4 regions of the Paenibacillus sp. Aloe-11 genome follow, and region 1 is predicted to be linked to each of the others. Evidence: a T-box and tRNA genes for the amino acid it is inferred to sense, from the RefSeq annotation. Region 1 holds a T-box; the other regions hold tRNA genes.
The links. A T-box is a leader RNA that pairs with one kind of tRNA and senses whether it is charged. The one in region 1 lies ahead of argS (arginine--tRNA ligase), so its partner is inferred to be a tRNA-Arg.

Region 1 (8,644 bases):
CTCCATACGGCTGTAGACGCTTATAACAAAGGCTTGGCCATTACCGTATACAAGGATGCCGTGGCGAGCTTTAATCAGGCTGGACATGATTGGGCTTTGGGCCATTTTGAGGGAAGTCTGGGAGCTGCCGTATGGTCGGCTGAGGATACGATTTTACTACAGAATAAGTAAATAACTTAACGATTGTGCACCAGTATCCGATAACAAATGGAGTCGGATACCGCTAAGCTGGACAGATGAGACGATATGCCGTCGCAATCGCAAAACCGGGGATAGTCAGAGAGGATGAATACGATGCAATCAACGAGCCTCGCATTACATACAGATAAATATCAGATTAATATGATGTACGCCCACTGGGTGAACGGAAGTCACCAGTGTAAAGCTGTGTTCGAGGCGTATTTCCGTAAGTTGCCCTTTGGCAATGGTTATGCGGTGTTCGCTGGTCTGGAACGCATTGTGAATTACATCTCAAATTTGCGTTTTACAGAAGAGGATATTCGCTACCTTTCGGAACAGGAAGAGAAGTATGATCCTATGTTTCTGGAGGCTTTGCTGCAGTTTAGATTTGGCGGAACGGTTCATTCGATGAAGGAAGGAGCTCTCGTTTTTCCGAACGAGCCTCTGATACGCGTTGAGGGAACAATTATGGAAACGCAGCTGGTGGAGACGGCGATACTGAATTTTATGAATTATCAGACGCTGATCGCTACAAAGGCGTCACGTATTAAACAGGTGGCAAATAACGACACGCTGCTTGAATTTGGCACACGGCGTGCCCAGGAAGCAGATGCGGCGATTTGGGGGGCGCGTGCAGCTTATGTAGCAGGCTTTGACGCGACGTCCAACATGCTGGCAGGAAAGCACTTTGGGATTCCGACGAAGGGAACGCATGCCCATTCCTGGGTGCAAACCTTTATGTCGGAGCAGGAGGCTTTTGACGTGTATGCCAAGGTTTTGCCAGATCAGGTTACGCTGCTGGTAGACACCTTCGACACGTTGGAAAGCGGTGTTCCTCATGCGATTCGCACAGCGAAGATGCTGGAGAGCCAGGGCAAGCGCATGAACTCAATCCGTCTCGACAGCGGTGATTTAGCTTATCTGTCCATCCAGGCGCGGGAAATGCTTGATGCTGAAGGCCTGGATTATGTACAAATTGTAGCCTCCAATGATTTGGATGAAAATACGATTTTTAATTTGAAAGCCCAAGGAGCGCGTATTGATGTATGGGGTGTGGGAACACAGCTTATTACAGCTTCGGATCAACCTTCACTTGGCGGAGTGTACAAGCTGGTTGAGCGGGAAGTGGACGGCGAAATGCTGCCGACGATTAAGATTTCGGGTAATCCTGAAAAAGTAACCACACCGGGCAAAAAGGATGTATACCGCATCGTGGATAAAAAGAAGGGAAGAGCCGTTGCAGATTATATTTCTTTTCCGGATGAAGAGCGTCCGCGTAATGGAAAGCGTCTGAAACTGTTTAATCCTTTGCATCCATATATGAAAAAATACGTAGAAAATTACGAAGCCGTACCGATGCTTGAACCCATTTTCATAAACGGGCAGAAGGTATATGCGCTTCCCGAGCTGGATGAAATTCGAGCTTACCATGCTTCACAGCTGAAGCTGTTTTGGCCAGAATATTTGCGGAAGCTCAACCCTGAAATTTATCGCGTTAATCTCAGCGAAAAGGTGTGGGGGCTGAAGCAAAAGCTGATCGACAGCTATATGCAGCCTGAAGTAGAGGAAAAGGAATAATAGCATGAAGAGGCACCTCATGAATGTATGGGGTGCCTTTTTGTGTTGTGGCGAGTATGGAAAAAGAGAGCTTACTTATAAATTTCTCTCATGACATGTCTTAGCTCAGGTACAATAATGCGTTCCATCGCCAAACGTACAGCCCCACGTGAGCCAGGCATGGAAAATACAGCTGTCCGGCCTATCGTACCGGCCACAGCACGGCTTAATATAGCCGCTGAACCAATATCCTCGGCAAAGCTGAGATATCGGAAGATTTCTCCAAAACCAGGCAGCTCTTTATCCAGTAGGGAGGTAACAGCTTCATATGTGGTATCCCGAGGGGAAATACCGGTGCCGCCTGTCAAAAGCACAGCTTCGATGCCGTCCTCTGCTGCAGCTTCGGATACCAATTGCCGGATGCCTTCATAGTCGTCCTTGACGATGACATATCGGGCGATCTCATAGCCGTTGGTTTCCAGCAAGTCCATGAGCAGTCGTCCGCCAGTATCTGTTTCTACGGTGCGTGTGTCGGAGACGGTTATGACCATGCAGCTAACCTGCTGCGGAGATTCCCGTCGGTGCTCTTCTACAGAAGTCATATTCATTACAATGTTCACTCCTTGAATCAGTGGTTAAGCCTACTCTTTTTACAATAGAGGAATGGTTGTCCGTATGCAAGTCAGGAGCGGAGACTATAAAGCTTTGTGATGAATATCCTTGCTTTCATGCATTGGAATATAGTACACTTCCTTACATAAGTCGGGACTTTCTGGTTTTATTTTGTTGAAAGCGCGAACATCAACCGATTAATCTCAATTATTAGCGGGTAATAATCAGCAGGGTCGACAACTGGGAGGTAATGTAATATGGATTATTCATACCAACAATGTGTAGATGCTTGCCTGGAATGTTTGAACGCTTGCAATGTTTGCAATGTAGCGAGCTTAAAGGAATATGATTTGGCCATGCTGCGTGAATGTATCCGAGTGAGCAGGGAATGTGCGGAGATATGCGGGTTTGCTGCTCAAATGCTGGAGCACGGAACCAATTTCGCCGAGCAAATCTGTGAATTGTGTGCTCATGCCTGTGAAGTATGCGCTGCCGAATGCAGCAAGCATACCCATGATCATTGCAAACAATGCGCAGAAGCCTGCCGTCGCTGCTTTCAGGCTTGCCGCCAATTGGTGGCTGTGTAATTACATATATGGAGTTAGCGCCTGAAGAAGAAAAGGTTGCTTTCTACTGAATAGATTTGTATAATGATGGGAAATTAACGTCGTGGAATGGGAGAGTAGCATTGAAGCCCGATCATTACAGCGAGCCGGAAAAGGTGGAAGCCGGTATGAGGTTTGATGTGAAGCGCACCCGGGAGATGGTTGGTCGAATCATGAAGTACATTCAGGAGATTCCTTGAGTGTAGTTCCTTTAGTAGATCAGCCCGGCAGACACCGTTATTCGTCATTGGAGTGAAATCGGCGATTTGTGCAAGTAAGCTTTTAGCTGCGCAGCCCGATTTACGAAGAGTGGTACCGCGGGGATATTGAAGTTCTCGTCTCTTGAATCATGTCAAGAGGCGGGAGCTTTTTTTGTTAGACAAGGATTTTGCAAAATCCTGAAATCTTAATAGAGAAGGAGAGAGAAAACATGCTGTTAAAGACTGCTGCCAAGGTTTTATTGACCCATACGGGCTTGGAGGAAAAGGAAGTTTTATCTTTATTGGAGATACCCCCGCAGCCGGAATGGGGAGATTTGGCATTTCCGTGTTTTGTGCTGGCTAAAAAGCTCCGCAAGTCTCCACAGCAAATTGCGCTTGAATTGGCGGAGGCAATAAGCGATGAGGAAGGTTTAAGTGCTTCGGCTGCTGGTGCCTATGTAAATATAACACTGAATCGTTCTGTTCAGATTCCGCTTATGCTGGCTGAATTGAACAAGCCTGATTTCCTCAAGCCAGATATCGGGCATGGACAGCGGGTGGTGATTGATATGTCCTCACCTAACATCGCCAAACCATTTGGTATCGGCCATCTTCGCTCTACTGTCATCGGTGCTGCCCTGTATCGCATTCTGGGGGAAACGGGACATGTTCCTATTAGCGTGAATCATCTGGGAGATTGGGGAACACAATTTGGCAAGCAAATTGCAGCCTATAAAAGATGGGGCAATGACGAGCAGCTGCAACAGGACCCGATTGGAGAGTCGCTTAAGCTATATGTGCGTTTTCATCAGGAGGCCGAGCATGACCCGTCTTTGGAGGAAGAAGGCCGTGAGTGGTTCCGGCGTTTGGAGCATGGGGATGCCGAGGCACAGCGACTATGGGAGTTTTTTGTTGAGGTCAGTCTGGGTGAATTTGATCGCATGTACCAGCGTTTGAACATTACATTCGACCATGTGCTAGGGGAAAGTTTTTATAATGATAAGATGCAGGCAGTTGTTGCCCAATTAAGAGCGAAAGAACTGCTGGAGGAAAGCGACGGGGCACTCGTGGTTCGCCTGGAAGAAGAGGAGCTGCCGCCGTGTCTTATTTTAAAAAAGGATGGGACCACGATTTATCCGACACGTGACCTGGCAACAGCGATCTATCGTCGTGAGGTGATGAAGGCTGATCGGTTGCTTTACGTCGTTGGCGGGGAGCAGAGGTTGCATTTTCAGCAGGTATTTGCGGTACTGAAGCGTGCAGGGGAGACGTGGGCGGAGCAATGTGAGCATGTGCCGTTTGGACTGATGCGGTTCGCAGGCAAGAAAATGTCTACGAGACGTGGCAAGGTTGTGAAGCTGGAGGAGGTGCTCGATGAAGCTGTAGCGCGTGCTCAAGCCATTATCACGCAGAAGAACCCTGATTTGCAGGACCAACAGGAAATAGCTGAGGACGTTGGGATCGGAGCGATTATTTTCGGTGATTTAAAAAACAATCGTCTAAATGAAGTGAATTTTTCGCTGGAGGAGGCGCTCACCTTTGAGGGCGAGACCGGGCCTTATGTGCAGTACACTCATGCGCGCATACGCAGTCTTCTGGAAAAAGCTTACGCGCGCACTCACGCTGGTGCTCATTCTGATTTTAGCGGCACCGTCCCAGCGCAGGAGAAGCATTCCTCTGAATTGACTGACGCCTCGAGTGAGATACTGGGTGATGCAGGCTGGGAGCTGCTTAAGCAGTTGGATCGCTATCATGGACAATTGATACGTGCGGTTCGACAGTTGGAGCCTTCGGTTATGGCAAGATTTGCGTTGGATACGGCTCAAGCGTTCAACCGTTTTTACGCCAAGGAACGGATTGTTGGTGGTGGGCGGTGGCGTATTCAGCTGGCGGAACAAACTGCGGATATTCTGGCAAGTACGCTGCAGCTTCTTGGGCTGAAAGCACCTAATCGGATGTAAACCAAGCGAATAAAGGGCTGCTTGCTGTGCTTGTTTTGCAATCCTTTTGTGCATATGTGAAACATTTGCTGCTCCTATTGCGTCGGTAAGTATAGAACATAGTAAAAATGGAGGTGCACCACATGACAAAAAATAAAAGTGTGACAGCTGCTCTGCTCGTCATCTGCTCATTGGCAGTGGCTACATCGGCTTCTGCTTTTCGTGATATAAAAGGAGCTGAACAGGAGAAAATCGTGAATTCGCTTCAGGAGAAAGGTATTATTCAGGGAATAACAAAGGACAAGTTTGCACCTGACCAAACACTTACCTATGCACAAGGAGTGCATATGGTCGTTAATGCCATGGATCTTCAGGTTATGCCTGATTTCACAACCGGTTCCTTTGCAAACATTCCCGCTTCAGCCTGGTATGCCAAGTCCTACCGGATTGCAGCACAGCATCAAATCCCTCTGTCACCGGATATTGACCCAGGTACTCGCATGACAAGGGAACAATTCGCAAACATTCTGTATAAAGCAGTGAGTGCCACAGGAGAATACCCAACCGTTCGTATGTACGTTAATGTAGCGGACGGCAAAAAGCTGGACCAGGATTCAAGCGAAGCGATTCAATTTCTGCTGTTGACCAAAATTGCCAAATTGGATGATCAGAGCAACTTTAATCCGGATCGAAAAGTAACCCGGATGGAGGCAGCGGAAATGGTCTATAACGCATCTGAATTTGTGCAAAATCATAGACCATCTGAGGCCACTCCTGAAAATCCGGCCGAGCCTTCAGATCCGGTTCAGCAAAACGGTATTAGTATGAGCATAGAGAAGGTGAATGACCAGCAGAACAAGGTGACAATTACCCGTTTGCAGGCACCTAATCCGGGATACGGCATTGAAGTGGATCATATCGACTATGTAGATGATACGAATGCAGTCATTTACTACAAGTTAACAAGTCCAAAGCCTGGGGAAATGAACATCCAGGTTATTACAGATACCCACACAAGTACATTGGTGAACAGCAAATATAAGGTTACGCTCAAAGCTGTAGAAGGAACAGTATCTCCACCCGCAGGCACAGGTACATCGGTAGCTAAATAAGGTCTGTAGCCCATTCAGGGAATGTAGCAATATACAAAAATAAAACCAGCAAGTCTCCTATATCTAATGGAAACTTGCTGGTTTTTTTAATGCTTAATTTTAATGCATCACGCGAGTCATTTGCCCAAGGCAATGTCGTTTATTTCATCTTTACAAGCCGACTTAAGTGTTTCCGCCAACCAAGCCGGGGCCGCCTTGGCCGGAACTTGCTTTCTGCGAAGCGCTAGAACCCGACCGCTTGTCAGACTTTCCAGAAACCGTAGCCATTGCGGCTACAGTATCTTTACCGCCAAGCAAGCCGTCCTGCGCAGGTGATGAGGCTGCATCTGTTCCAACCGTTCCCGACTGAAGCTGATACATTTGGAAATAGCGACCACCATGAGCCATAAGCTCCTCATGGCTACCGCGCTCCACAATTTCACCCCGATGCAGCACCAAAATTTGGTCCGCGCTGCGAATGGTCGACAAACGGTGAGCGATGATAAAGGTCGTGCGCCCCTTTTTAAGCACCTCAAGGGCAGATTGAATGAGCGCTTCCGTTTCGGTATCAATATTGGCAGTAGCTTCATCCAAAATCAAAATGGCTGGATCGAAGGCCAGCGCACGCGCAAAGGAAATAAGCTGGCGCTGTCCGGCAGATAACGTGCTGCCTTTTTCAATAACAGGTTCATCAAAGCCTTGCGGCAAATGGGCTAACAGTTTGTCAGCTCCAACGTCATGCAGCGCTTTCTCGACCTGTTCTCTGGTGATGCGGCTGTCTCCAAGACTGACATTGGAGGCTACCGTACCTGTGAACAAATACGGATCTTGAAGAACAATGCCCATATGATGGCGAAGCCATTGCTTAGGGATTTCCTTGACAGGTGTTCCGTCAATGGTGATCGTTCCTTTCTGCGGATCATAGAAGCGGAACAGCAGATTAATAATCGAGCTTTTACCTGATCCGGTATGTCCGACCAGGGCAACTGTTTGGCCGGGCTGTGCTGTAAAGGAAATATGCTTGAGCACATCATCTTTTTTGTAGGCAAAAGATACGTCGTCAAATTCTACCTTCCCTTTGTAGCGCGGCATGGTCCCGTCCGTCACGGGCTCTCCGGTTTCATCCATCAATTCAAATACCCGTCCGGAGGACACGATGGATGTATCCAGTACGGCGAGTTGGTTGACCATACCTGTCATAGGTTGGAACAGTCGTCCCAGCACATCGACGAAGGCATACAGGACACCTAGCGATATCGCACTGTCTGTGGTGCCAAGCGCCTTGGATCCGAAATACCATAGCACCACAGCAAAGGCGAGGTTTCTCAACACGTTGACCAAATTGTGCGAAGTAAAAGCGTTCAAATTCAGCATTTTATTTTGATGCTTCATATAGTCATCATTCAATTCTTCAAACTCGGTTTGCGTTTGCTTCTGATGACGGAATACACGAATAATGGACATACCCTGAATAGATTCATTGATAATCGCATTGATTTCACTGAGCCTGGATCGAATGATCGTATTATAGCGGGTGGCAACCTTGCGATATAGCACAATCCACAAGATCAGCAGCGGCACAATGAATAAGGAGATTAGGCCCAATCTGAAGTCCAGCAGGAAGAGGGCAACATATACTCCTGTCATCGTCACAATACCGGAGGTAAAGTTTGACAATACAGCTACGAACAAGTCTTTGACCGCCTCGGTATCATTCGTAACACGCGATACGACCTTGCCTGCGGGCAGGTTGTCAAAAAAGTAAACCGGCAAGCGCTGAATGTGCGCGTAGAGGTCCAGCCGAAGCTTCTGAATGACCTTGTTGGCAGAGGATTGCAGCCAGTACGTTTTGCCAAACTCGGCAAAGATCGAAACGACCAGAAAGAAACAATACCAGCCAATCAATTGAAAGATGCCGGGCATTTCCGGTTTGTAAAAGCTATACAGCTCATCAGCAGTCAAAGCCTTGGCTTCATAGCGAAAGGTATCGGAGCCGCGTGTCACCGTCAGCGTACCGTTAGCAAAGGAGCGGTTGCCGTCAGCCACCTGCACCGAGCCATCAACAAATACAAAGGATTTGCCCACTTGTAAAATTCTCGCTTCGCGACCTTTGGCTTCTCCGGGCTCAAAGCGGTCTTCACGCTTAAAGTGGGTTCCAGCAAAGCTTACAGTGCCGTCCACACTCGTTGTTTCATAGAATGGTTTTTCTATAGCGAGCATATGGTCGTCGATCATCGTTTTGGCGATGAAGGGTCCGGCCAGCTCGGCGGCTACTCCAATAGCCAGTGCGATGAGTGCAGCGATAAAACCTGCTTTGCTCGTCAGGGCGTACTGGAACAGCCTTTTGCCGATATTGGGTTTCATTAGGATACCTCCCCAGAGGTCAGATCAGATTCCACTTGTTGCCGTTCATACTGCTGCCGGTACCAACCGCCAGCCTCAAGCAGCTCACTGTGGGT
Region 2 (6,336 bases), on a different contig from region 1:
TAATCGCTGGTTTGCCGAGCCGTTGTTTAACGGGAAATATCCTGAGGATATGGTGGAATGGTACGGGGCGGATCTGAATGGATTGGATTTTGTAGAGCCCGGTGATATGGAGCTGATTCAGCAGCCGGGGGATTTTTTGGGCATCAACTATTATGCCCGCAGCGTCATTCGAGCGACTACAGACACTTCGTTGCTGCAGGTGGAGCAGGTTCGCATCGAGGAGCCGGTAACGGATATGGGATGGGAGATTCATCCCGAATCCTTTTATAAGCTGCTGACCCGGATTGAGAAGGATTTTACCAAGGGCATACCCATTTTAATTACGGAAAACGGAGCAGCGATGAAGGATGAGCTGATGAACGGGAAAATTGAGGACACCGGGCGTCAGCACTATATTGAGGAGCATTTAAAGGCATGCCACCGCTTTATCGAAGAGGGAGGCCAGCTCAAGGGTTATTTTGTCTGGTCATTCCTTGATAACTTTGAATGGGCCTGGGGCTACAGCAAACGTTTCGGTATTATACATGTCAATTACGAAACGCAGAAACGAACACCCAAACAAAGTGCGCTGTGGTTCAAGCAAGTGATGGAAAATAACGGGTTTTAGACAGAAAAAGGGGATATAATTTAAGCCGTCATGCTACAATCACAGAACATGACGGCTTTTAAGATTGCGGAATACTTGTGTAAGGCGGGTTATGCTGAAATATCCTGCATATCGAGTATAACAGGGCAGTGGTCGCTACCCGTAATATGGCAATCTATGCTTGCATCTATTAATAGCGGGCGAAGTCTGTCCGAGACGAGGAAGTAGTCGATCCGCCAGCCGATGTTCCGTTCTCTCACCTTCGGCATGTAGGACCACCAGGAATACACATCCGTCCGGTCAGGATAAAAGTGTCTGAAGGTGTCTATAAACCCGGCGCCTAGCAACTGCGACATTCGCTCCCGTTCCTCAGGCGTAAATCCGGCATTGCCATAGTTGGCTTTTGCATTTTTCAAATCAATCTCCTGATGAGCCACGTTGAGATCACCACAAACAATGACAGGCTTCGATGCATCCAGCTGTTGCAGATAGTTGCGGAAACGGTCCTCCCATTCCAGTCTGTACGGCAGTCGGGACAAATCCCGTTTGGTATTCGGAGTATACACATTAACCAGATAAAACCTCTCGAATTCCAGAGTAATGGTCCTGCCTTCAGGCTCCCCATTTTCTTCAAGGCCATAATGCACAGAAAGCGGCTTGAATTTAGTGAAGATAGCCGTACCGGAATATCCTTTTTTCTCGGCATAATTCCAGTACTGTGTGTATTCCTCCATGTTCTCCATGAGAATTTGTCCCTCTTGAAGCTTGGTTTCCTGTACGCAAAAAATATCGGGATTTGTTTCTTTAAGATAAGTATAAAATCCTTTGGTCACACAGGCTCTTAAGCCATTAACATTCCAAGATATTAATTTCATTGTCGATCTCCTTATTACTCATCGCGGTCAAGCGGTGTGGTTGAATATATCCTCGGTTGGGATAAGCACATATAATGAAATAACGATATGGGGAACAAGATAGATGATAGCAATCTCTGTGTTTTTTTAAAAGGGCAGTTACTAGCAAGCCATGATCTGTACACAAAAAAAGCTGCTTCCAACAAGCGCTAAACCGACATACGGCATAGTGGAAGCAGCCTTTCTACATTAAAAATGCTAACGAAGCTAAAGCTCCGACGCCCCCCGACGGGGTTCTCATCCCGTTGAAACGAAAAAAACTTCCTAATTAGGAAGTTTTGTTTATACGTCCCAGGAGGGATTCGAACCCCCGACCGACGGCTTAGAAGGCCGTTGCTCTATCCAGCTGAGCTACTGGGACATAAAATTCAAGCGAATATTAATATATCACATGGATGCAAAAGATTCAAGTCTTGTTTCCCATATTATTTGGTTGTTCAGACTTTGTGCAGCATAAATTCAGACTAGGCGTGGTTTTTTTTGCCTTATAAAAGGGTATGTTAGAATACAGGTGAATATGCTGAAGACGAGTGGTTGGACTTAAGCTGCTGTTTCTCATATAATCTACAAATACTTTAGCTTGCGGAGGAGAGGGGGTGCCTTTAATAAAGGACTCCAAGGTGACGACAAAAGAAAACAATATTGTATTGTTTCCAAAGACACTGGACTATTATCAAATTCAACTTACTGTGATGCTTGAAAACGAACGTTACGGAGAGGCGATGGCGATGCTGCGTTTTTTAATGCAGTGTCAGGGACAGGAGCAGAAACAATACGATGAATGGGATGCTCTATTACAATGGCTGGAAGCTGCCTTTCCACAGTATGTTGACAGTGGGGGAGTGACGGACGTTGTGGAAGAAGACGAGGTGGGTGAAGTAGAATTGGCTCGCCGCCATGCACGCTTTAAGCAAGAGCAGGATGCAGGGTATGGCAATAAGCTTCTGCAGATGGCTATGGATGGACCATTATCCGAACAGACGATTTTAGCACTTGAGCAGCTGTCCTATCTGGAGCTGCCGGAAATTGACGATGCCTTGCTTCGCTGGATAAAAGAACGGGAAATCCATCCTCTCCTCCAATTCCGAATTTTGCAGACCATGCGACGACGTGGAATGGAAGGGATAATAGAAATCAGACGGGGAGATGAAAAAGCGGAGATCGATATTGAAACTGTTCCTCTTCAGCCAGGTGATTTTCCTGAACAGATTATGCGTATTTTGGAACGGGTAGCTGATCAGACCGAGGTGCATGAGCCTACGCTGTTCTATTTTGCGCAGGAGCTGTGGTCGCAGTTTGTAATGGCTGTATATGGTACGAATGATTACAGATCGATGCTGGTGGAAGAGGACGGAATACAGGATATTTGGGCGGCAGCTCTTCACCAGACGGTTTCAGAGAGTTTGGGTGGAAACAACAATGAGGAAGAAACACGTGCTATTTACGGCATTACAGATGCGCTGCGCTTCCGTTTTGAGCAGGCGTATCGGTCAATGCGGCTCTTTGTAGCTGCGGGAATGAATACTCCTTGAATGACCGGAAACGTTTACCTGTAAAGCATTGAAAGGGCTGCTCTTGAAAAAGACAGTAATGTTAGATATACTATAATGGTTATTTTGTGTGCGTTGATTGAAATGAAAACTAAGTGAAGATTTTGTTGGAGGGGAAAGCATAAAATGAAAGCAACTTGGGAGAAAATAGAGAAGAACCTTGGGGTTCTTGAAGTTGAGGTTGACGCGGATCGTGTAGCCGCTGCACTCGACAAAGCTTTTAATAAAGTGGTAAAGCAAGTAAGTGTACCAGGATTCCGTAAAGGAAAGGTACCACGCCCTATTTTTGAAAAACGCTATGGTATTGAAAGCTTGTATCAGGATGCAATCGACTTCCTGCTGCCAGAAGCTTATGGTCAAGCTGTAGAGCAAACGGACATTTTCCCGGTTGATAGCCCGGACGTTGAAATTGATCAATTTGCTAAAGGCGAATCTTTCAAATTCAAAGCGAAGGTGACAGTTAAGCCTGAAGTTACTTTGGGCGAGTACAAAGGCGTAGAGGTGCCTGTAAGCAAAATCGAAGTAAGCGACGAAGAGCTGACTCAAGAGCTGGAGCGCCTGCAACAACGTCATGCTGAATTGGTTGTCGTTGATGAAGATGCTGCTCAATCCGGCGATACAGCTATTATCGACTTCGACGGTTCCGTAGACGGCGTACAGTTCGAAGGCGGACAAGCCGAGAAGTATTCTCTGGAGCTGGGCTCTAACACATTCATCCCTGGCTTTGAAGATCAAGTGATTGGTTTGCATACTGGCGATTCCAAGGACGTTGAAGTAACGTTCCCTGAGAACTACCATTCTGCTGACCTGGCTGGTAAACAAGCTGTATTCAAAGTGAAAGTTCATGAGCTGAAACGCAAAGTTCTTCCTGAACTGGACGATGAATTTGCTAAAGATGTAAGTGAATTTGACACATTGGCTGAATTCAAGGAAGACCTGAAAAAGCAATTGCTGGAGCGTAAGGAAAATGAAGCTAAAGCAGCTCGTGAGGGTGCTGTAGTGGAGAAAGTTGCTGAGAACGCAACAATCGACATTCCTGAAGCAATGGTCAAGAGTGAAGTGCAAAACATGGTTCGCGATTTCGACAACCGTCTGCGCAGCCAAGGCATGAACCTTGAAATGTTCCTAGGCTTCTCCGGTCAAAGCAAGGAAGACCTGGAAGAGCAAATGAAAGCTGATGCTGAGAAGCGCGTACGTAACAACCTCGTGCTGGAGCAAGTGGCTAAGGCAGAAAACATCGAAGTTTCCGAAGCGGAAATTGATGAAGAGCTGAAAAACATGGCTGATGCTTACAAACGTTCTGTTGAAGAAATCCGCAGTATTCTGGAAAGTAACGGCTCGTTTGCCAACTTGAAAGAAGAGATCTCACTGCGCAAAACAATTGCTTTGCTGGTGGAAAACAGCAAAGAAGTTGAAGCACCAGCTGCAGCTGCTGAGTAATTCAAACGATAAAATATACGGGGTATGCTGTAACAGGCTGCAACGTAGTAATTAGATAGGGATAAGGCACGTAGTGAAAGTTACGTGCCTTATTTTTACCTTAGGAAACCTAAATTTTAGTCGTTTATGGAAAGGGCTGTAAGTGCTGTTTTTGTGTTTTACATAAGTCACTACTGTACATTTGCACATACATACGAAACATGGTTAAATATGAGAAGGTCTCGGCAGAGCGTATTGTAAACAGTCGCACTTTAGATCAGCGGATGCAAATATGACACGAGACTCTGAACATGTTAAAATATTTTGTAAGGTGTTCACGTTTCATGCTCGCCGCTTTCGTTTTAATGGGACTTAAGGAAGCGGATGAATACAGGTGTTCATTTTAATTAAGAAAAGAGGTTGGTCGTGATGAGTCTCGTCCCTATGGTTGTGGAACAAACGAATCGAGGAGAACGATCTTACGATATTTACTCGCGGTTGCTTAAGGATCGCATCATTTTCCTAAGTGGCCCGATTGATGACGATGTCGCCAATCTCGTCATTGCACAGCTATTGTTCCTTGCTGCGGAAGATCCGGAGAAGGATATCAATTTGTATATTAACTCGCCGGGCGGTTCTGTAACTGCGGGCATGGGTATATATGATACAATGCAATTTATTAAGCCGGACGTATCAACGATCTGTGTAGGCATGGCTGCAAGTATGGGTTCTTTGTTGCTCACAGCGGGTGCACCAGGCAAAAGATATGCGCTTACTAACAGTGAGGTTATGATCCATCAGCCGCTCGGCGGCATTCAGGGGCAAGCCTCTGATATGCTGATCCATGCGGATTGGATTATCAAAACACGTGCCAAGCTGAATCAAATCTATGTAGAGCGTACGGGTCAGCCCCTCGAAAAAATCGAACGTGATACTGACCGGGATTTCTTCATGGAAGCAGAAGAGGCAAAAGCATATGGTATCATTGACCAGGTGCTGTCTAAACCGATTAATCTGTAAAGGGGTGGCTCTATGTTTAAATTTAATGATGAAAAAGGACAATTGAAATGTTCTTTCTGCGGCAAATCTCAAGATCAGGTTCGCAAGCTTGTTGCCGGACCAGGTGTATATATATGTGACGAATGCATTGAGCTGTGCACGGAGATTGTGGAAGAGGAATTGGGTCATGAAGAAGAAGTAGATCTGAAAGACATTCCGAAACCGATGCAAATCCGTGAGATTTTGGACCAATATGTCATTGGTCAGGATCAAGCGAAAAAATCGTTGTCTGTAGCGGTATATAACCATTACAAACGTATTAATACACAAAACAAAATTGACGATGTGGAGTTGCAAAAAAGCAACATTCTGATGCTTGGACCTACAGGTTCGGGTAAAACGTTGCTTGCGCAAACCATGGCTAAAATTTTGAACGTACCTTTTGCTATTGCAGATGCCACTTCCCTCACGGAAGCCGGTTATGTAGGTGAAGACGTTGAAAACATTTTGCTGAAATTGATTCAAGCAGCCGATTATGATGTGGAAAAAGCCGAGCGCGGCATCATCTACATTGACGAAATTGATAAAGTAGCCCGTAAATCCGAAAACCCGTCCATTACGCGCGACGTATCGGGAGAAGGTGTACAGCAGGCGCTGCTTAAAATTTTGGAAGGCACGGTTGCTTCTGTACCTCCGCAAGGTGGCCGCAAGCATCCACATCAAGAGTTCATTCAAATTGACACCACAAATATCCTGTTTATTTGCGGTGGCGCCTTTGACGGTCTGGAGCAAATGATCAAACGCCGTATCGGTAAAAAGGTCATTGGCTTTAATGCCACTAGCGAACAAAAAGATCTGAAGCCAGGCG
Region 3 (8,644 bases), on a different contig from region 1:
CAATCAGAGGGAAATACAGCAGCCGCTGCCCAAAAAGCCAATGCTGCGAAAATAAGCAAGGTTACACAATTGCTGAAAGAAAAATGGAGCATTAGTGCAGACGACATTCAGACTAGCCAATTCTATGTGCAGCCTAACTATATCTATAACGAAAAAGAAGGGCAAAAGCTCAAGGGCTATATCGCAAACCATACACTTTCCGTGAAATACCGCAATTTGGACAAAATCGGCCAGCTGCTGGATGAAGCTACAAATTCCGGGGCGAACAATGTGGATAATGTACAATTTTCAGTAGAAAATCCTTCTGTGTATGAAGAAGAGGCTATTGGCAAGGCGCTTGGCAACGCTCAATCTAAAGCCAGTGCTGTAGCTAAGGCAGCTAAACGCGGATTAGGGTCGCTTGTGAATGTGACGGTAGATGGCGGAGAGGCTCAGATTTTTACACAACGTGAGAATGCAATGGCAAAATCGATGCTGGATTTAGGGAGTGGAACAGAGATTCAGTCAGGCCAAGTGACGGTGAAAGTTCAGGTGTCGGCTCAATACGAAATGAACTAATACAGATCTTTAAACGAAGCCACAAGCGGCCTGTCTTTCTGCAGGTCAGCTTGCTGGCTTTTTTTCCATATCGCAACCATTTTGTAATGAGTCTGTCATAGCTAGGGGGTGTTAGATGTATAGATTGAAATCAGAGCGTATACAGATTGTAAACTACATACAGTGAGGTATAGATATAATAAGACAGGTAATCAAAACACATAGACGAGACAGAGATGTAATAGGAGGAATACTTAATGATGAACAAGCACGCGAAAAAATGGGGCTCTGCTCTGCTAGCAGCAGGAATTCTGACAGGAGTCGCAGTTATTCCCGTTTCCTATACTGAAGCAGCGTCGACCAAACAACAAACTGCAGTACAGCAACCGGGAGTCTCCATTCAATGGAATGGCAAAACATTGTCGACCAGAGGAGTCCAGGTAAACGGAAGTACGTTGATTCCAGTAGCAGCGCTGCGAGACAGCTTAGGGATTCCAGTGAGCTATGATGCCAAGGAGGCTACCTACACTGTAGGCAGTGGGTACAACAAACTTTACATCATGTCCTCTTCCTCAGAAGCCAATGTCAATGTGAACGGAATCAACGCGCGCAGCATGGACGCTAAACAGATTGCCGGGAAGTTATACATTCCTATGAGTCTCCTGAAAGACTATCTGGGTATCGATGCTCAGTGGAATGCAGCCCAAAAAACAGTAACGTTGAGTAAAAGCCAGCTAAATCCGATCACCGTTACGTCGCAAACGCTTCCCGCTTCGAGTAATGCGAAGGTGTCTTACAAGGTGAAGTACCCGCAAATCAGCGGCAGTCAGTTGAATCCTGAGGCTCAGCAGGCGATTAACAGTGTGCTTAAAAAGCATGCGGAGGGAGTATTGGCAGCAGGCAAAAAGATGGTGGCTGAGGGAGAGGCTACAACAGAAAGACCGTATGAGTTCTGGAATGATTTTGCGATTGCCTATAACAAGGATGGTATTTTGAGTGTGATTATGCAGGATTATTCGTATACAGGTGGCGCACACGGTATGACGGCACGTAAAGGATATACGTTCTCGCTCGCTGATGGTAAACAGCTGCAATTATCTGACGTATTGAAAGCAAATCCGAACTACAAAAAGTTCCTCAATGCTGATTTGAAGAAAAAAGTCGATGCGCTGCAGGGCGGCGAAGGTTTTGATAAATTTAAAGAGCTGAAGGCGGATCAAAATTTTTATGTGACCAACAGTGGAGTAACAATCGTGTTTGATTTATATGAATATGCACCGTACGCGTATGGAATTCCAGAGTTCACCTACTCGTTTGCTCAACTGCTGCCTCAAGGCGGCAAGCCTTTTGCAGGACAAAATGAATAGTACCAAAAAAGCTGCCTACCGGATACGAATATCCGGGGCAGCTTTTTTATTTCTAGCTTTTCCGAGGTACTAACTTCTCTTAAATACCTGCTGTAGTGGAGCTAGTTAGCACTTTATCAATAATACCGTATTCCTTGGCATCATCAGCGGACATGAAATAGTCACGGTCTGTGTCTTTTTCAATGCGTTCCAGTGGTTGACCTGTGCGATCTGCGAGAATGCGGTTCAATTTGTCACGCATTTTCAGAATGCGACGGGCGCGGATTTCGATATCCGTTGCCTGACCTTGTGCACCACCCAATGGTTGGTGAATCATAATTTCACTGTTCGGCAAAGCAAAGCGTTTGCCTTTGGCACCAGCGTTCAGCAAGAACGCACCCATGGAGGCTGCCATACCTACACAAATTGTAGACACGTCAGGCTTAATATATTGCATCGTATCGAAAATGGCCATACCGGCTGTAATGGAGCCGCCAGGACTGTTAATATACAAGTGAATATCTTTTTCAGGATCTTCGGCAGCCAAAAACAGCATTTGTGCAATAATAGAGTTGGCTACAACGTCATTGACGTCCGAGCCCAACAAAATAATGCGATCCTTCAACAGTCTGGAATAAATGTCATAGGCGCGTTCGCCGCGGTTACTTTGCTCTACTACCATAGGAACATAGCTCACGTCAAAAAACCTCCCTTAAATATCGTTAATGGATTTGGTGGACATGCCGATTACATGCCCCTACTTTATAAACTGTTGCCGTAATAACCACATGATAAACAATTTCAAACAAAAAGTCAAAGAAAGTCAAACTAATGGTCAAAAAAAAGAGCGCAAAGGGCTCTTGTTGGTTAAAATGATGATATAGAAGCATTAAAGTGTTCATTTAAAATGGCGCGCCCGCGAGGAATCGAACCTCGATCTCAGGCTCCGGAGGCCTACGTCATATCCGTTGGACCACGGGCGCAAAGTAATTTGTACAATTAAAAGCTAATTCATCAGCTAATTGGAAACAAAGATGATTATATGATATACGGCAGTGAATTGCAAGCTTTTATTATGTGCGCATATTCACATAAAAAGTTGAGAAATATAGGTTCAGATAGACTTGCAAGTGAAGCAAATATTGGGTAAGATATACGTGGGACTTAAAAAGTTATCCCGGGACATTTTAAGACCAGACGAAGATATAGTATTAGAGAAAGAACTTAGAAGTGTGCGGGAGTGGAAAGCATGCGAAAGATATTAGAAATACAGAAGCAGCTTCTGCCCGACCTCATGGATGTTTTGAAAAAAAGGTACACGATCCTGCGCCAGATCATGTTGTCCGATGTCATTGGACGCAGAACGCTGGCAGCTTCACTGGATATGACCGAGCGCGTGCTGCGCGCCGAAACCGATCTCCTCAAGGCCCAAGGGCTCATTGAGATTGAGAGTGTGGGCATGAAGGTGAGCAAAGCAGGACTGGATCTGCTGGAACAGCTGGAGCCGATTGCGAACAACTTGTTCGGCCTGTCCCAACTGGAGGATCAGATTCGTCAAGCCTACGGCTTGAAGAAGGTGGTTGTCGTTCCAGGGGATTCGGATGCTTCACCGTTGGCGAAGCAGGAGTTGGGCCGTGCTGGAGCAAAGGCGCTGCTGAGTGTTATGGATGACGAGGACGTGGTCGCTGTAACAGGTGGTACGACGATTGCAGATGTGGCGGAACAACTGACATTACCTGCTAACGGCCCGCTTAAGGGCGGATGGTTTGTACCGGCACGCGGGGGTTTGGGAGAGAGCATGGAAATGCAGGCTAACACCATTGCTTCCACGATGGCTCGCAAGGTCGGCGCTCAATACCGTCTGCTCCATGTACCGGATTTGCTCAGCAATCATGCTTACAACTCCTTGCTTGAGGATACGAATATTCAGGATATATTGAGCCTGATTCGAGAGAGTCGTATTATCATTCACGGGATAGGCAACGCCATAGCGATGGCCCACAGACGCAAGCTTGACCTTGAAACCTTTAATCAGATCAGCAATGAGGGCGCGGTTGCCGAATCGTTTGGTTATTATTTTAACGAAGACGGCGTCGTTGTTCACAGAATGCTGACGCTTGGACTCCGCCTGGAGGACATCAAGCGTACGGAGACGGTTCTAGGTGTAGCTGGAGGCAAGAGCAAGGCGGCTGCTATTCATGCAGTGCTGCGTTTCGGCCAAGAAGACATTCTTGTCACCGATGAAGGCGCTGCTGCCGAGATTGTAAGCCATTATTTAAAAGGTTAATACGGATTGATTAAATGTGTTGTCTTGACGGGCTTTCGGGCCTGTCTTGAATATATAAAACTAAACTAAACGAACTTTGGGAGGAACTCACTCATGACAGTTAAAGTTGGTATTAACGGTTTCGGACGTATTGGACGCCTTGCTTTCCGCCGTATTCAAAACGTGGAAGGTATTGAAGTAGTAGCAATCAATGACTTGACAGATTCCAAAATGCTGGCACATCTGTTGAAATATGATACAACACAAGGTACTTTCCAAGGAGAAGTAGAAGTACATGAAGGCTTCTTCAAAGTAAACGGCAAAGAAGTTAAAGTTTTGGCTAACCGCAACCCTGAAGAACTGCCTTGGGGAGACCTGGGTGTAGACATCGTTCTGGAATGCACAGGTTTCTTCACAACTAAAGAAGCTGCTGAGAAACACTTGAAAGGCGGCGCTAAAAAAGTTGTTATCTCCGCTCCAGCTACTGGCGACATGAAAACTGTCGTTTACAACGTAAACCATGAAATTCTGGACGGAACTGAAACTGTAATTTCCGGTGCTTCTTGCACAACAAACTGCCTGGCTCCTATGGCTAAAACACTGCAAGACAAATTTGGTATCGTTGAAGGCTTGATGACTACAATTCACGCTTACACTGGCGACCAAAACACTTTGGATGCTCCACATGCTAAAGGTGACTTCCGTCGTGCTCGCGCAGCAGCTGAAAACATCATCCCTAACACAACTGGTGCTGCTAAAGCAATCGGTCTGGTTATCCCTGAGTTGAAAGGTAAATTGGACGGAGCAGCTCAACGTGTTCCAGTAGCAACAGGTTCCCTGACTGAGCTGGTAACAGTTCTGGAGAAAAATGTAACTGCTGATGAAATCAACGCAGCGATGAAAGAAGCTTCCGATCCTGAAACTTACGGATACACTGAAGATCAAATCGTTTCTTCCGACATCAAAGGTATCACTTACGGTTCCTTGTTTGATGCAACTCAAACTAAAGTTCTGACTGTTGGCGACAAACAACTGGTTAAAACTGTAGCTTGGTATGACAATGAAATGTCCTACACTGCACAATTGATCCGTACGTTGGAATACTTCGCTAAATTGGCTAAATAAGAAATTTCTTATCGAGCAACATCATAGAGCGGAAACAGCAGTTATTGTTTCCGCTCTTTATATATCAAAATGTGCCTTAAATTCCTGTTTCGTAAAATTAAAAGGGTGCGGAGGAATATGGAGATGAACAAAAAGAGCGTACGTGATATAGAACTGAATGGAAAACGGGTGTTTGTTCGTGTAGATTTTAACGTTCCGGTTGAGGACGGTAAAATTACGGATGACAAGCGTATTCGCGAAACCTTGCCAACAATTAACTACCTGATTGAAAAAGGTGCAAAAGTTATTTTGGCGAGTCACTTTGGACGTCCAAAAGGTCAGGTCGTTGAATCCATGCGTCTGACTCCTGCTGGTGTGCGTCTGTCTGAACTGCTCAAAAAGCCTGTTGTTAAGGTGGACGAAGCAGTTGGTGAGGCTGTTAAAGCAAAAGTGGCTGAATTGCAAAACGGCGACGTGCTGTTGCTTGAAAATGTACGCTTCTACCCAGGAGAAGAGAAAAATGATCCTGAGCTGGCGAAGCAATTTGCTGAACTGGCTGACATTTTCGTGAATGACGCATTTGGTGCAGCACACCGTGCTCATGCTTCCACAGAAGGTATCGCGCATTTTCTTCCTGCTGTTTCCGGCTTGCTGATGGAGAAAGAATTGTCTGTAATCGGTAAAGCTCTTTCGAACCCAGACCGTCCTTTTACAGCCATTATCGGTGGTTCCAAAGTAAAAGACAAAATCGACGTGATCGACAACCTGCTGAACATTGCAGATAACGTAATCATTGGCGGCGGTTTGGCTTATACATTCTTTAAAGCTCAAGGTTATGAAGTGGGTCAATCCCTGCTGGATGAATCCAAACTGGACGTAGCTCTTGGATTTATCGAAAAAGCGAAGAAGCTCGGCAAAAAATTCTATCTTCCGGTAGATATCGTTATTTCTGACGATTTCAGCGCTACAGCGAACACGAACATTGTGGACATTGACGGTATTCCTACAGATTGGGAAGGCGTAGATATCGGACCGAAAACTCGTAAAATCTATGCTGATGTGATCAAAAACTCCAAATTGGTTGTTTGGAATGGACCAATGGGCGTATTTGAAATGGAACCTTTCGCTGGCGGTACTCGTGAAGTAGCGGAAGCTTGCGCAACAACAGAAGCATACACCATCATTGGTGGCGGTGATTCTGCGGCTGCGGCTGAGAAATTCCACCTGGCTGACAAAATGGATCACATTTCCACTGGCGGCGGCGCATCCCTGGAATTTATGGAAGGCAAAGCACTTCCGGGTGTTGTTGCACTTAACGATAAGTAATCAAGCGTTTAACGCGTAATAAAGGCTTTAGGGCATCTAATAGTTAGGAGTTGAAACCATTGAGAACACCGATTATCGCGGGTAACTGGAAGATGTTCAAAACCGTTCCAGAAGCTAAGACCTTCATCGAAGAGGTCAAAGGTAAAGCAGAGGTTGCAGGAGTGGAAAGTGTAATCTGTGCTCCATTTACAAATCTTCCTGCTCTGGTTGAAGCAGTAAAAGGCACATCTATTAAAATTGGCGCACAAAACCTGCATTTTGCAGAAGATGGTGCGTTCACAGGTGAAATCAGCGGCGGAATGTTGAAGGATCTGGGCGTAGACTACGTTGTGATCGGACACTCCGAGCGCCGTGAGTATTTCAACGAAACAGACGAAACGGTAAACAAAAAGGTTCATGCGGCATTCCGCCACGGCCTGACTCCGATCGTATGTGTAGGGGAAAAGCTGGAAGACCGTGAAGCAGGTCAAACCAAAGAGGTTGTAAAAGTGCAAACTGTAGCAGCTTTTGCTGGCTTGGCCAAGGATCAGGCTGCACAAGTCGTTGTTGCTTATGAGCCAATTTGGGCGATCGGAACAGGAAAATCCTCCACTTCGCAGGATGCGAATGAAGTGATCTCCTATATCCGCAGTCTGATTAAAGAGCTGTATGATGAAAGTACAGCTAATGCTGTACGTATTCAATACGGTGGCAGTGTAAAACCTGAAAATGTTGCTGAGTACCTGGGTCAAAGCGATATCGACGGCGCGCTTGTGGGCGGTGCCAGTCTTCAACCGGCGTCGTTCATCGCGCTTGTTGAGGGGGCGAAGTAAGATGGCAGCACCAAAACCGGTAGCTTTAATTATTATGGACGGATTCGGACTGCGCGACAACGTGGAAGGCAATGCGGTTGCACAGGCCAACAAACCGAATTACGACCGATATTTAAAACAATATCCTCATGCAACGCTGACCGCTTCTGGTGAAGCAGTGGGCCTGCCGGAAGGTCAAATGGGTAACTCCGAAGTAGGTCACTTGAACATCGGCGCAGGCCGCACTGTGTATCAAGACTTGACTCGTATTTCGAAGTCCATTCGCGAGGGTGAATTCTTCGATAACGAAACATTGGTTAAAGCAGTTCAGCATGCCAAGAAGAACAATACCAAGCTTCACCTGTACGGACTTCTGTCCGACGGCGGCGTGCATAGCCATATCAGCCATCTGTTCGCTATGCTGGACCTGGCGAAAAAAGAAGGCTTAACTGAAGTGTACGTTCATGCTTTCATGGACGGACGCGATGTTATGCCTGACAGCGGTGTAGGCTTCATGCAACAGCTGATCGCTAAAATTCAGGAAGTGGGCATTGGCCAAATTGCGACCGTACAAGGACGCTATTACGCAATGGACCGCGACAAACGCTGGGAACGTGTTGAGAAGTCTTACCGTGCAATCGTATACGGGGAAGGTCCTCAATATACTGACCCGCTGGAAGCATTAAAGGAATCGTATGAAAAATCAGTGTTCGACGAATTTGTGGAGCCAACTGTGATTGTAAAGGCCGACGGAAGTCCTGTAGGGCTGGTCGAAAGCAATGACTCTGTTGTATTCTTGAATTTCCGTCCTGACCGTGCGATTCAACTGTCTCAAGTATTTACCAATGAGGATTTCCGTGGTTTTGACCGTGGGCCAAAATGGCCTAAGGATCTGCACTTTGTTTGCCTGACCTTGTTCAGTGAAACGGTTGGAGGCTTTGTAGCCTATGAACCGAAAAACCTGGATAATACGTTTGGCGAAGTGCTGGTACAAAACAACAAAAAGCAATTGCGTATTGCTGAGACAGAAAAGTATCCGCACGTTACTTTCTTTTTCAGTGGCGGACGCGATGTAGAACTGCCTGGCGAAACTCGTATTTTGATCAATTCGCCAAAAGTAGCTACGTATGATCTGAAGCCTGAAATGAGTGCGTATGAGGTTGCGGATGCAGCAGTGAAGGAAATCGAAGCTGACAAGCATGACGCAATCATCCTGAACTTTGCCAATCCCGATATGGTTGGACACTCCGGCATGCTGGAACCAACTATTAAGG
Region 4 (8,644 bases), on a different contig from region 1:
TTGCTCCTTTTTTAATCTCCCGGCAGAAGAGATACAGCGACGAATCTACATCCGCCATCCCCGGTAAATCCCGTGTTAGCGTGGAGTTGTTCAGAGCTTCTACGACCTCGGGTGTATCGAATTCGATCCAGTGATGGTTGGTGCCCAGTTCATCCACCATGCGCTGAATCCAGGGGGCATCGGCTCCGGGCTGGAACGCATGGGCTTTAAAATGCTTGTCGTTATCCACGTAATCAACCGAATACGTATCAACTTGTCCCTGCCCGGTACGCTTGTAATAATCGACAGCTAATGCGGACAGTGCGCTTGAATCCAGACCGCCAGATAGTAAGGTACACACCGGAACGTCCGAAATGAGCTGCCGCTCCACTGTATCCAGCAACAGCTCACGTACCTTGAGCGCTGTTTGTTCCGTGTCATCCTCATGCGCAATGCTTTCCAGCTTCCAGTAGGTCTGAATATGCATGCCGTCGCGGTCGTAGGTCAGCGTATGCCCGGGGCGCAGCTCCTTCATGGACGAATAGACGCCGTGTCCGGGGGTACGTGCAGGCCCGATGATAAAAATTTCGGCCAATCCCTCGGCATCGACGGCCGCTTCGACAGCAGGGTGCTGAAGCAGCGCTTTGGGCTCTGAGCCAAATACGAACACATCCTCATTGTGGCTATAAAATAGCGGCTTTACGCCCAGACGATCCCGCGCCAGAAAGACCTGCTGCCGCCCGCTATCCCAGACAGCAAACGCGAAAATGCCGTTTAATCGGTCCACGCATTCGGGGCCCCATTCGATATAGGCTTCGAGCAGCACCTCCGTGTCGCATTGTGTACGGAAAAAATGCCCACGCTGCTGCAGTTCTTTTTTTAGCTCAGGCGCGTTATATATTTCTCCGTTATATACAATCGTATAAGTGATATCCTCAAGCTGCCGGATCATAGGCTGGGCGCCATTTTCCGGGTCCATTACGCTCAGTCTTCGGTGTCCGAAGGCACACGGGTTGGATATCCAGGTGCCAGCAGCATCAGGTCCGCGATTGGAGAGTGTTTGCGTCATATTTAGCAGCAGCTCCGACTGATGCATTAAGTCTCCGTTCCACTGTATGAAACCTGTAATTCCGCACATGTCTGTTCATCCTCTCTTTGTCGTGTTCATCCAGTGTTGGAATGAATTAAAAACTAAATCCCCAGTTCATCAGTATATATGCCGAAAAGAAGCATAAAATGTCTGTCCGTTCCGAAAACTACAAATGGGGCAACCCGTCTACTCGCAAGGAAGGAGGGAGACCAATGTACTACATCAAGGACGCCAAAATCCGTCGCTTCACTGAAATTGACGGCGTGCGCTGCGCAGAGGTAGAGGTGCGGCCCGGCGCGGCAGATGACCCGGAATTGCTGGTATATATCACGGCGAACAACCAGCAGGACGGTCAGAATGACTATGACATGGTACGGATCATTCGCAATGACGCCGATTTGGAACTGGATTGGTACGACAATAATCTGCACTCCGCATTTGAAGAAGTGACAGACAAGGCTTTTACCGATTCCACGCACATTACCGCTGGGGAGGAACGGGACAAGTTTAAACGGGAATTGCTCTCCTACGGGCAGCTCAGCACGGAGTTTGCCAAGGAGTTCGGGGGATGAGAATTTGGTGTGCTATGCCTCGGCTTCTGTTGATCTGGACTCCGGCATCATCGCAGAATCAGCGTGAAAGGAGGGGGAAATCATAGACGGCAAACCGAAATACAAGAAGAATAAAAGCAGCAGTTATATTCATAACAATGAGTTTGCGGAAGAAGTGCTGGAGAAAAACGTAAGACATGAAGTACGTAGAAGTCCGAGACGCTTCGGCAATAAATAAACGAGAAGAATAAGGTTTGATGATCCAGTAATCCGAAAAAGCCTCCACTTCCGGCTTAACCAGCGGAATGCAGGAGGCTTTTTTGGAACTACGCAGCTTCACGCAGTGTCATAATCCCTTTGTAAATGTTATAGACAAACACTCCGAGATAAACCACTACGAACAGCAGTACAAACCCGACAACAGAACCCGCATGATTGGCTGTTACAATAAAATAAAACAGCGGAATCGCCGCAATAATGGGGAAAATGTGCGATAAAATGGCTTTTTTGGCATGTCCCCGTACATATTCGTCTCGTACTGCAATCCACACGATGATAGGCAGCAGAAAAGGTGCAAAGAAAATGCTGAAATAACAAAGCGACGACAATAGATCCTTCACGGATCAACCCCTCCTTGTAATAGCATGCCCTTTTGTACATAATACCCCGTTAGCGTCCAAATGATTCCTTTCTCAGTGGTTTCCATGCAGGATGAAAAAATGCTTTTGACAGTTACCCGAAATGTGATATAATAATTAATGCACTGAATACATAAGCTTTAATTGAAAACCATTTTGTCCCAGTAGCTCAGCTGGATAGAGCAACGGCCTTCTAAGCCGTCGGTCGGGGGTTCGAATCCCTCCTGGGACGTACTACAGAAGCTTCCTAATTCATATTAGGAAGCTTTTTTTGTGTTCCAGTGGGATGAGAACCCCCCTTGCGGGACGCTGGAGCATAAGCATCGTTAGCATAAACTTCGCAGTCTTGGCCGTAGGGAGAGTATCCCTCCCATACTTGCTCGTAGATCCGTTCATACCGTTCATACTCGGCCGGAATCGCCTCGTTATGCATACGCTGTACGGAACTGGACGGTGCTTGCTGCATGCGGGCGCTATGCACTGCTGTAGAACCGAGCGCTTGTTCAACAATACGGGAGCGAAAGAGCTTGCTGTAGCGCTGTTTGGGACCAACAAAATCGTATACCCACACAAATGTTTTTCCATTCTTAACCTTGATGGTTTCGTCAAGCGCTGATTTTGGTTTTGAGCCTAAAATAAAAGATTTCTTATCCGATAATGATAAAGAGATTATTTTGTCGAATTTTCCGTTCAGAAGGAATATCTGAAATTAATATTTACAAAACGGGAAGAGAGAGGGAAATTTCTGTGTAAAATTGTTTCAATCTATCAGGGTTTTTGGCAGTTCGATAATGCTTCTCTAGGTTGAGATACGAAAGGGTGATGGAGGGCTTTATCTTTTTGAAAGAGTTGGATGCCAAAACAATTCTTTTATTTGTTTAAAATATGCAACATAAAAAAACGGTCTTATGGTTTCGGCGGGACCGTTTCCCCCTCTCATCCCCTCTCATCGGGGAGCTGAAACGTCAGGGGATTGAAACATGCTTGACTGCAAGCGACCATCAACTTTTATGATAAACGACGAGTTGTTTTTGCAGAAAATGTTAGACGGAACAGGGGAAGGAACATATGAAATGCAATAAAATAGCAAACGCTTCTTTAGCCTTAATTATGTTTTTGGGGATCATACTGCCTATTTTTATTCCAACAAGTTTGGTACGTGCTGCAAATGAAGTGCTTGACCCTGCAACAACTAAAACGTTTACTCCTGTGGAACCTATAAACTTCATTACTACTGATGGGGCAGATGACACAATCAAAATAACCAATCTTCCTGTTAATACGATACCGGGAGCCAAGACTACCGTAGAGTTCTGGATGTATTGGAATGGGACGAATTTTGTCAAGCCGTTTGGTTGGTACATCTATAATCTTTATTTTGCTAATGGATACTTTGGATTTAATCAAGCTGATGGAAGTGTCTTAGGAATACCTTCTGCTGAATTGAAGAACAAATGGGTTCATGTAGCAGCAGTCTTTACAAATGGTGTTCCAACGGCTGATACAAATGAGCTTTACATCAACGGAGAGAAACAATCCATTAGTTTATTTCTCACGCAACAGACTGAATCTAAATCTGTTACTCCAATGGCCGTCATATCCGGATGGGGGCACGACTCAAAGTATAAATTCGCGGGTAAGTTAGCGGAAGTGCGTATCTGGAACTATGCCCGGACTGCTGAAGATATTCAGTCTGATATGAACCGATCTCTCAGTGGAGATGAAGCTGGTTTAATTGGGGCATGGAACCCAGATTCGTTGACAACGGGAATTGTTTATGATGTTACCAAGAGAAATAATGGAGTTGCTACAGGTTTTGCTGCTCCGCTCTTTAACTTGCAGATCACAGAAAAAACAGATCAGAAAATGGTACTAACCTGGGATAAAATTGCAAATGCAGAAACCTATGTACTCAAACGAAATAATTCAATCATTTACCAAGGAGCGGATTCTACTTTTACAGATACAGGGTTGTCTCCATTTACCGATTATACGTACACGCTTATTGCACGGAATAGTAATGGGGAGACCAATGAGGCTAAAATAATAGACAAAACGAATAAATCGGTATTACCAACTCCGGCAAACATCGCAACCACCGCTACAAACTCGTCTATTACGCTGGATTGGGATGATGTTGCCGGGGCTACGACTTATGAGTTGCAGCGTGACGGTGTTAGTATCTACAGTGGAAGCGAATCCAAATTTATCGATAGTACTGGGTTGACGGCAGCAACGACCTACACGTACACATTGGTAGCCAAGAGCAGCACTGGAGAAAGCAGTCCCGCATCGGTGCAGGTAAAAACAGCCGATCCGGCGCCAGCAACACCAGCGAATCTGACAGGCACAGCCACAACAACAAGCATCATGCTCAGCTGGAATGCAGCAGACAGTGCCGAGAGCTACGAGTTGAAACGAGACGGCCAAGTGGTCTACAGCGGAAACGAACTAACCTATACGGATACAGGATTGAAGGAGTCCACAAGCTATACGTACACATTAGTAGCCAAGAACGGAACCGGAGAAAGCAGTCCGGCCTCGGTGCAAGTAAAGACAGCCGATCCGATGCCAGCTGATCCGACGCCGACTGATCCAACGCCGACCACTCCAACCCCGGCGACTCCAGCAACACCAGCGAATCTGACAGGCACAGCCACTACAACGAGCATTAAGCTCAGCTGGAATGCAGCAGACAACGCCGAGAGCTACGAGTTGAAACGAGACGGCCAAGTGGTCTATAGCGGAAACGACCTGACCTATACGGATACAGGCTTGACGTCGTCCACGAGCTACACGTACACATTGGTAGCCAAGAACGGAACAGGGGAAAGCAATCCGGCCTCGGTGCAAGTAAAGACAGCCGATCCGATGCCAGCTGATCCGACGCCGACTGATCCGATGCCGACTGATCCAACGCCGACCACTCCAGCCCCGGCGACTCCAGCAACACCAGCGAATCTGACAGGCACAGCCACTACAACGAGCATTAAGCTTAGCTGGAATGCAGCAGATAACGCCGAGAGCTACGAGTTGAAACGCGATGGCCAAGAGGTGTACACGGGGAGCGACCTGAGCTATACGGATACAGGCTTGACGGCGTCCACGAGCTACACGTACACATTGGTAGCCAAGAACGGAACAGGGGAAAGCAGTCCGGTATCGGTGCAAGTAAAGACAGCCGATCCGACGCCGCAGTCCCGGCGACACCCCTCTCCAGCGACTCCGACGAATCTGACAGGCACAGCCACAACAACGAGCATTAAGCTCAGCTGGAATGCAGCAGACAATGCCGAGAACTACGAGTTGAAGCGAGACGGTCAACTGGTCTACAGCGGAAACGAACTAACCTATACGGATACAGGCTTGACGGCGTCCACGAGCTATACGTACACATTGGTAGCCAAGAATGGAACAAGAGAAAGCAGTCCGGCATCGGTGCAAGTAAAGACAGCCGATCCGGCGCCAACCACACCGCCGACCACGCCACCACCATCGATTCCAGTAACGCCGCCGCCAACAGCCCCAATCAACTTTGTTGGCACAAGCAATGAGAGAAGTATTCTTCTCATTTGGGCTCCGGTTGTGCAAGCGGTGAGCTATGAACTGAAGCGTGACGGCGTAATCATCTACAGCGGTGTTGACACCAGCTTTAACGATATTGGATTGGAGCGGTCAACCACCTACGTTTACTCATTGGTGGCTAAAAATAATGCGGGAGAAAGCGCCCCACAAGTTATTCAGATAGCAACGAAGAGTCACAATTTAGAATCACCCAAATTCATGAAAAAACAGGTGAAATCAACAAGTGTTATACTCACATGGAAAAAGGTTGTAAATGCTGACACCTATGAATTGTTACGAGATGGAAAAAGCATTTATAAAGGGAAGCTTACATGGTTCACAGATAAGCGATTAACCCCTTCAAAGACGTACACGTATACATTGGTAGCTTGGAGCCGAAATGACAGCAGTCAGTCATCTGTTATTCTCGTAACAAATCCGAACAGTCCGGATAAAATAAAAACCAAAGACATCACTGCTTCAAAGATTAAGGTAGTTTGGACAGCGAATGGAAACTCAAATGAAACCGAGTACCGTGTTACGACGAACAATGGTTATGACAGTGGATGGATGACCGATTTGGAACATACGCTAACCAATCTATCTGCAAACAAACGCTATAAGATTTCTATTACTGCAAGAAACAAGGCAGGCGTAGTATCAAACAGCGGAACCATTAACACGAAGACAAAGAAGAAATGATCATCTAAAGAGGTTGGTATTTTCCCCTTACGGTAGACAGTGAAAAAAGAGTCTATGATGGACTCAACACTGTTGGCCGGAGGGTTTTTTTATGCCACAAAGTTTAATAAATATGACGAGGAAACAGAGAAAGAGGCTGTTCGTTTACGTCTTCAAGAACAGTAGAGCTATACACAGATTCGAGAAAGACTTGGGATTAAAAGCCTCTAATATGGGAGCTATGTAATCGAAATGATCTACAGCTTGCAGATGATTTTCCATTTTTAACCTTTGATGATTTCGTCAAGCACTGATTTTGGTTTTGAGCCTTTTTAATTCATAATTATTTAATCCGACATGGATAACAAAAAAAACGGCCGTGACCCCATCAAAATCGCAGGGAGACGACCGTTTTTCCGTACGTCCAGCATGGGCAATCTATTTTATAAATTTACACCGTAGCCTTCGCCTTGTTGGCAAAGAATTGCGGCAAATGCTCTTTATGTGCTTCCAGCAATTCATCCAGCACGGTTTGGGCAATGTCACCGCTTGGAACGAGCGGATTCAGGGTGAAGGCTTGCAGTGCGGTTGCATAGTCACCGGTGACCGCCGCTTCAATCGTCAGTTCTTCCATCGCCTTCATGACTTGCAGCAAGCCGCGTTGTGCTGGCGGGAATTTGCCAAAGTTTACAGGCTCCGCCCCATGTGCGCGAATCACGCTGGTAATTTCGATTGCGCTATCATAAGGAACATCATCAATCGCTCCGTTATTCCGTGTGCTTACCACCATCAGCGTGCCTTTGTTATTATAGATCGAATTAATAATTTCACAGGCTGCATCGCTGTAATGCGCACCACCGCGTTTGGATAGTTCCTCTGGTTTGTAATCCAGATTCGGATCTTTATACAGTTCAAACAGACTCTCTTCGAGACGTTTGACGACCTGCCCCCGAGTTCCTTCGTTTTTGGCTTCCTCTAATTCTTCTTTGAGCATGTTATCCGTCATGTAGTAATACCGATGGTAAGGACAAGGCAGCATTTTCAATTGACGAACCTGATCATACAGGAAGCGCATGTTCCTGATATTTTCAACGACCTTCTCCGGTTTTGCGCCGGGCGCGTACAGTCCTTCAATGACTTGCTCCGTTAATTCGGCCCCTGTTTTGTCAAAAATTCTGTGCCAGTGAAGGTGGTTAATGCCTGCAAATTTGAAAAACAGCTCTTCTTCCGGTTTGTCCAGCACGGCTGCTGCACTCTTGATTGCACCAATCGGAACATTACATAATCCGATGACTTTGTCCCATTGACCATAACGAAGCACCGCTTCGGTGACCATACCAGCAGGATTGGTGAAATTAATCAGCCATGCATTCGGACACAGCTCTTTCATATCTTCGACGATACTAAGGATAACGGGAATGGTACGAAAGGCTTTGAACATCCCGCCGGCGCCATTGGTTTCCTGACCGATCATACCGTGCTTTAACGGAATACTTTCATCTTTAATCCGGGCTTCGAGCAGGCCTACCCGAAACTGTGTCGTTACAAAATCGGCATCCTTCAAGGCTTCCCGACGATCCAGCGTCAAATGTACTTCGCAATCAATGCCTGCGGCCTTCACCATCCGTTTGGCCATTGCCCCTACGATCTCCAGCTTTTCGCGTCCTGCTTCAATGTCTACCAGCCACAATTCCCGAATGGGAAGCTCTGCATAGCGTTTGATGAAGCCTTCTACTAATTCTGGTGTATAGCTGGAGCCTCCGCCAATGGTTGCAATCTTTATGCCTTTTTTCATGGTTAGTGCCTCCTGAGTATGTTTTTTTAAACCGCTTTCTTAAGCTCAAATTCACTGTAATCCCTGTAATGCATTACAGGTCAAGTGTTTTTAAAAAACTTATTTGGGGAAGGTGATAATTATAGGACGGGACCACGAACATGCTAAAATAGAAAGAACGAGGTGAGAAATGTGGCGAATATTCATGAAATTGCAAAGCTCGCGGGTGTATCCTCGGCTACGGTGTCCCGTGTCATTAATAACCATCCGTACGTAAGTGAACCGACAAGACAGCGTGTGCAGGAGGTCATCGACCGACTGGATTATGTTCCTAATTTAAATGCGGTTTCATTAAAAAAGGGCATGA

Region 2: it has a tRNA-Arg gene. The T-box ahead of argS (arginine--tRNA ligase) is inferred to sense a tRNA for this amino acid. The anticodon was not compared.
Region 3: it has a tRNA-Arg gene. The T-box ahead of argS (arginine--tRNA ligase) is inferred to sense a tRNA for this amino acid. The anticodon was not compared.
Region 4: it has a tRNA-Arg gene. The T-box ahead of argS (arginine--tRNA ligase) is inferred to sense a tRNA for this amino acid. The anticodon was not compared.

The regions. Positions count from the first base shown of each region.
Region 1 covers NZ_JH601051.1:107,563-116,206, forward strand. Annotated here, with positions in the region: gene WG8_RS10360 (cysteine hydrolase family protein) at 1-171, shown strand, start outside; gene WG8_RS10365 (nicotinate phosphoribosyltransferase) at 295-1,758, shown strand; gene WG8_RS10370 (MogA/MoaB family molybdenum cofactor biosynthesis protein) at 1,830-2,345, opposite strand; gene WG8_RS10375 (four-helix bundle copper-binding protein) at 2,607-2,936, shown strand; T-box leader at 3,011-3,300, shown strand; gene argS (arginine--tRNA ligase) at 3,385-5,115, shown strand; gene WG8_RS10385 (S-layer homology domain-containing protein) at 5,238-6,206, shown strand; gene WG8_RS10390 (ABC transporter ATP-binding protein) at 6,369-8,549, opposite strand; gene WG8_RS10395 (ABC transporter ATP-binding protein) at 8,549-8,644, opposite strand, start outside.
Region 2 covers NZ_JH601059.1:45,271-51,606, reverse strand. Annotated here, with positions in the region: partial or broken gene WG8_RS28745 (family 1 glycosylhydrolase) at 1-607, shown strand, start outside; gene WG8_RS18395 (exodeoxyribonuclease III) at 697-1,461, opposite strand; tRNA gene WG8_RS18390 (tRNA-Arg) at 1,788-1,861, opposite strand; gene WG8_RS18385 (hypothetical protein) at 2,097-3,032, shown strand; gene tig (trigger factor) at 3,177-4,490, shown strand; gene clpP (ATP-dependent Clp endopeptidase proteolytic subunit ClpP) at 4,899-5,489, shown strand; gene clpX (ATP-dependent protease ATP-binding subunit ClpX) at 5,502-6,336, shown strand, end outside.
Region 3 covers NZ_JH601039.1:24,265-32,908, forward strand. Annotated here, with positions in the region: gene WG8_RS00820 (SIMPL domain-containing protein) at 1-558, shown strand, start outside; gene WG8_RS00825 (PdaC/SigV domain-containing protein) at 798-1,904, shown strand; gene clpP (ATP-dependent Clp endopeptidase proteolytic subunit ClpP) at 1,984-2,580, opposite strand; tRNA gene WG8_RS00835 (tRNA-Arg) at 2,792-2,866, opposite strand; gene WG8_RS00840 (sugar-binding transcriptional regulator) at 3,133-4,170, shown strand; gene gap (type I glyceraldehyde-3-phosphate dehydrogenase) at 4,264-5,274, shown strand; gene WG8_RS00850 (phosphoglycerate kinase) at 5,398-6,579, shown strand; gene tpiA (triose-phosphate isomerase) at 6,639-7,391, shown strand; gene gpmI (2,3-bisphosphoglycerate-independent phosphoglycerate mutase) at 7,393-8,644, shown strand, end outside.
Region 4 covers NZ_JH601059.1:117,818-126,461, reverse strand. Annotated here, with positions in the region: gene asnB (asparagine synthase (glutamine-hydrolyzing)) at 1-1,117, opposite strand, end outside; gene WG8_RS18715 (hypothetical protein) at 1,282-1,641, shown strand; gene WG8_RS18705 (DUF4870 domain-containing protein) at 1,947-2,240, opposite strand; tRNA gene WG8_RS18700 (tRNA-Arg) at 2,417-2,490, shown strand; partial or broken gene WG8_RS29560 (ISL3 family transposase) at 2,626-2,832, opposite strand; gene WG8_RS18690 (fibronectin type III domain-containing protein) at 3,327-6,524, shown strand; gene WG8_RS18685 (6-phospho-beta-glucosidase) at 6,955-8,298, opposite strand; gene WG8_RS18680 (LacI family DNA-binding transcriptional regulator) at 8,470-8,644, shown strand, end outside.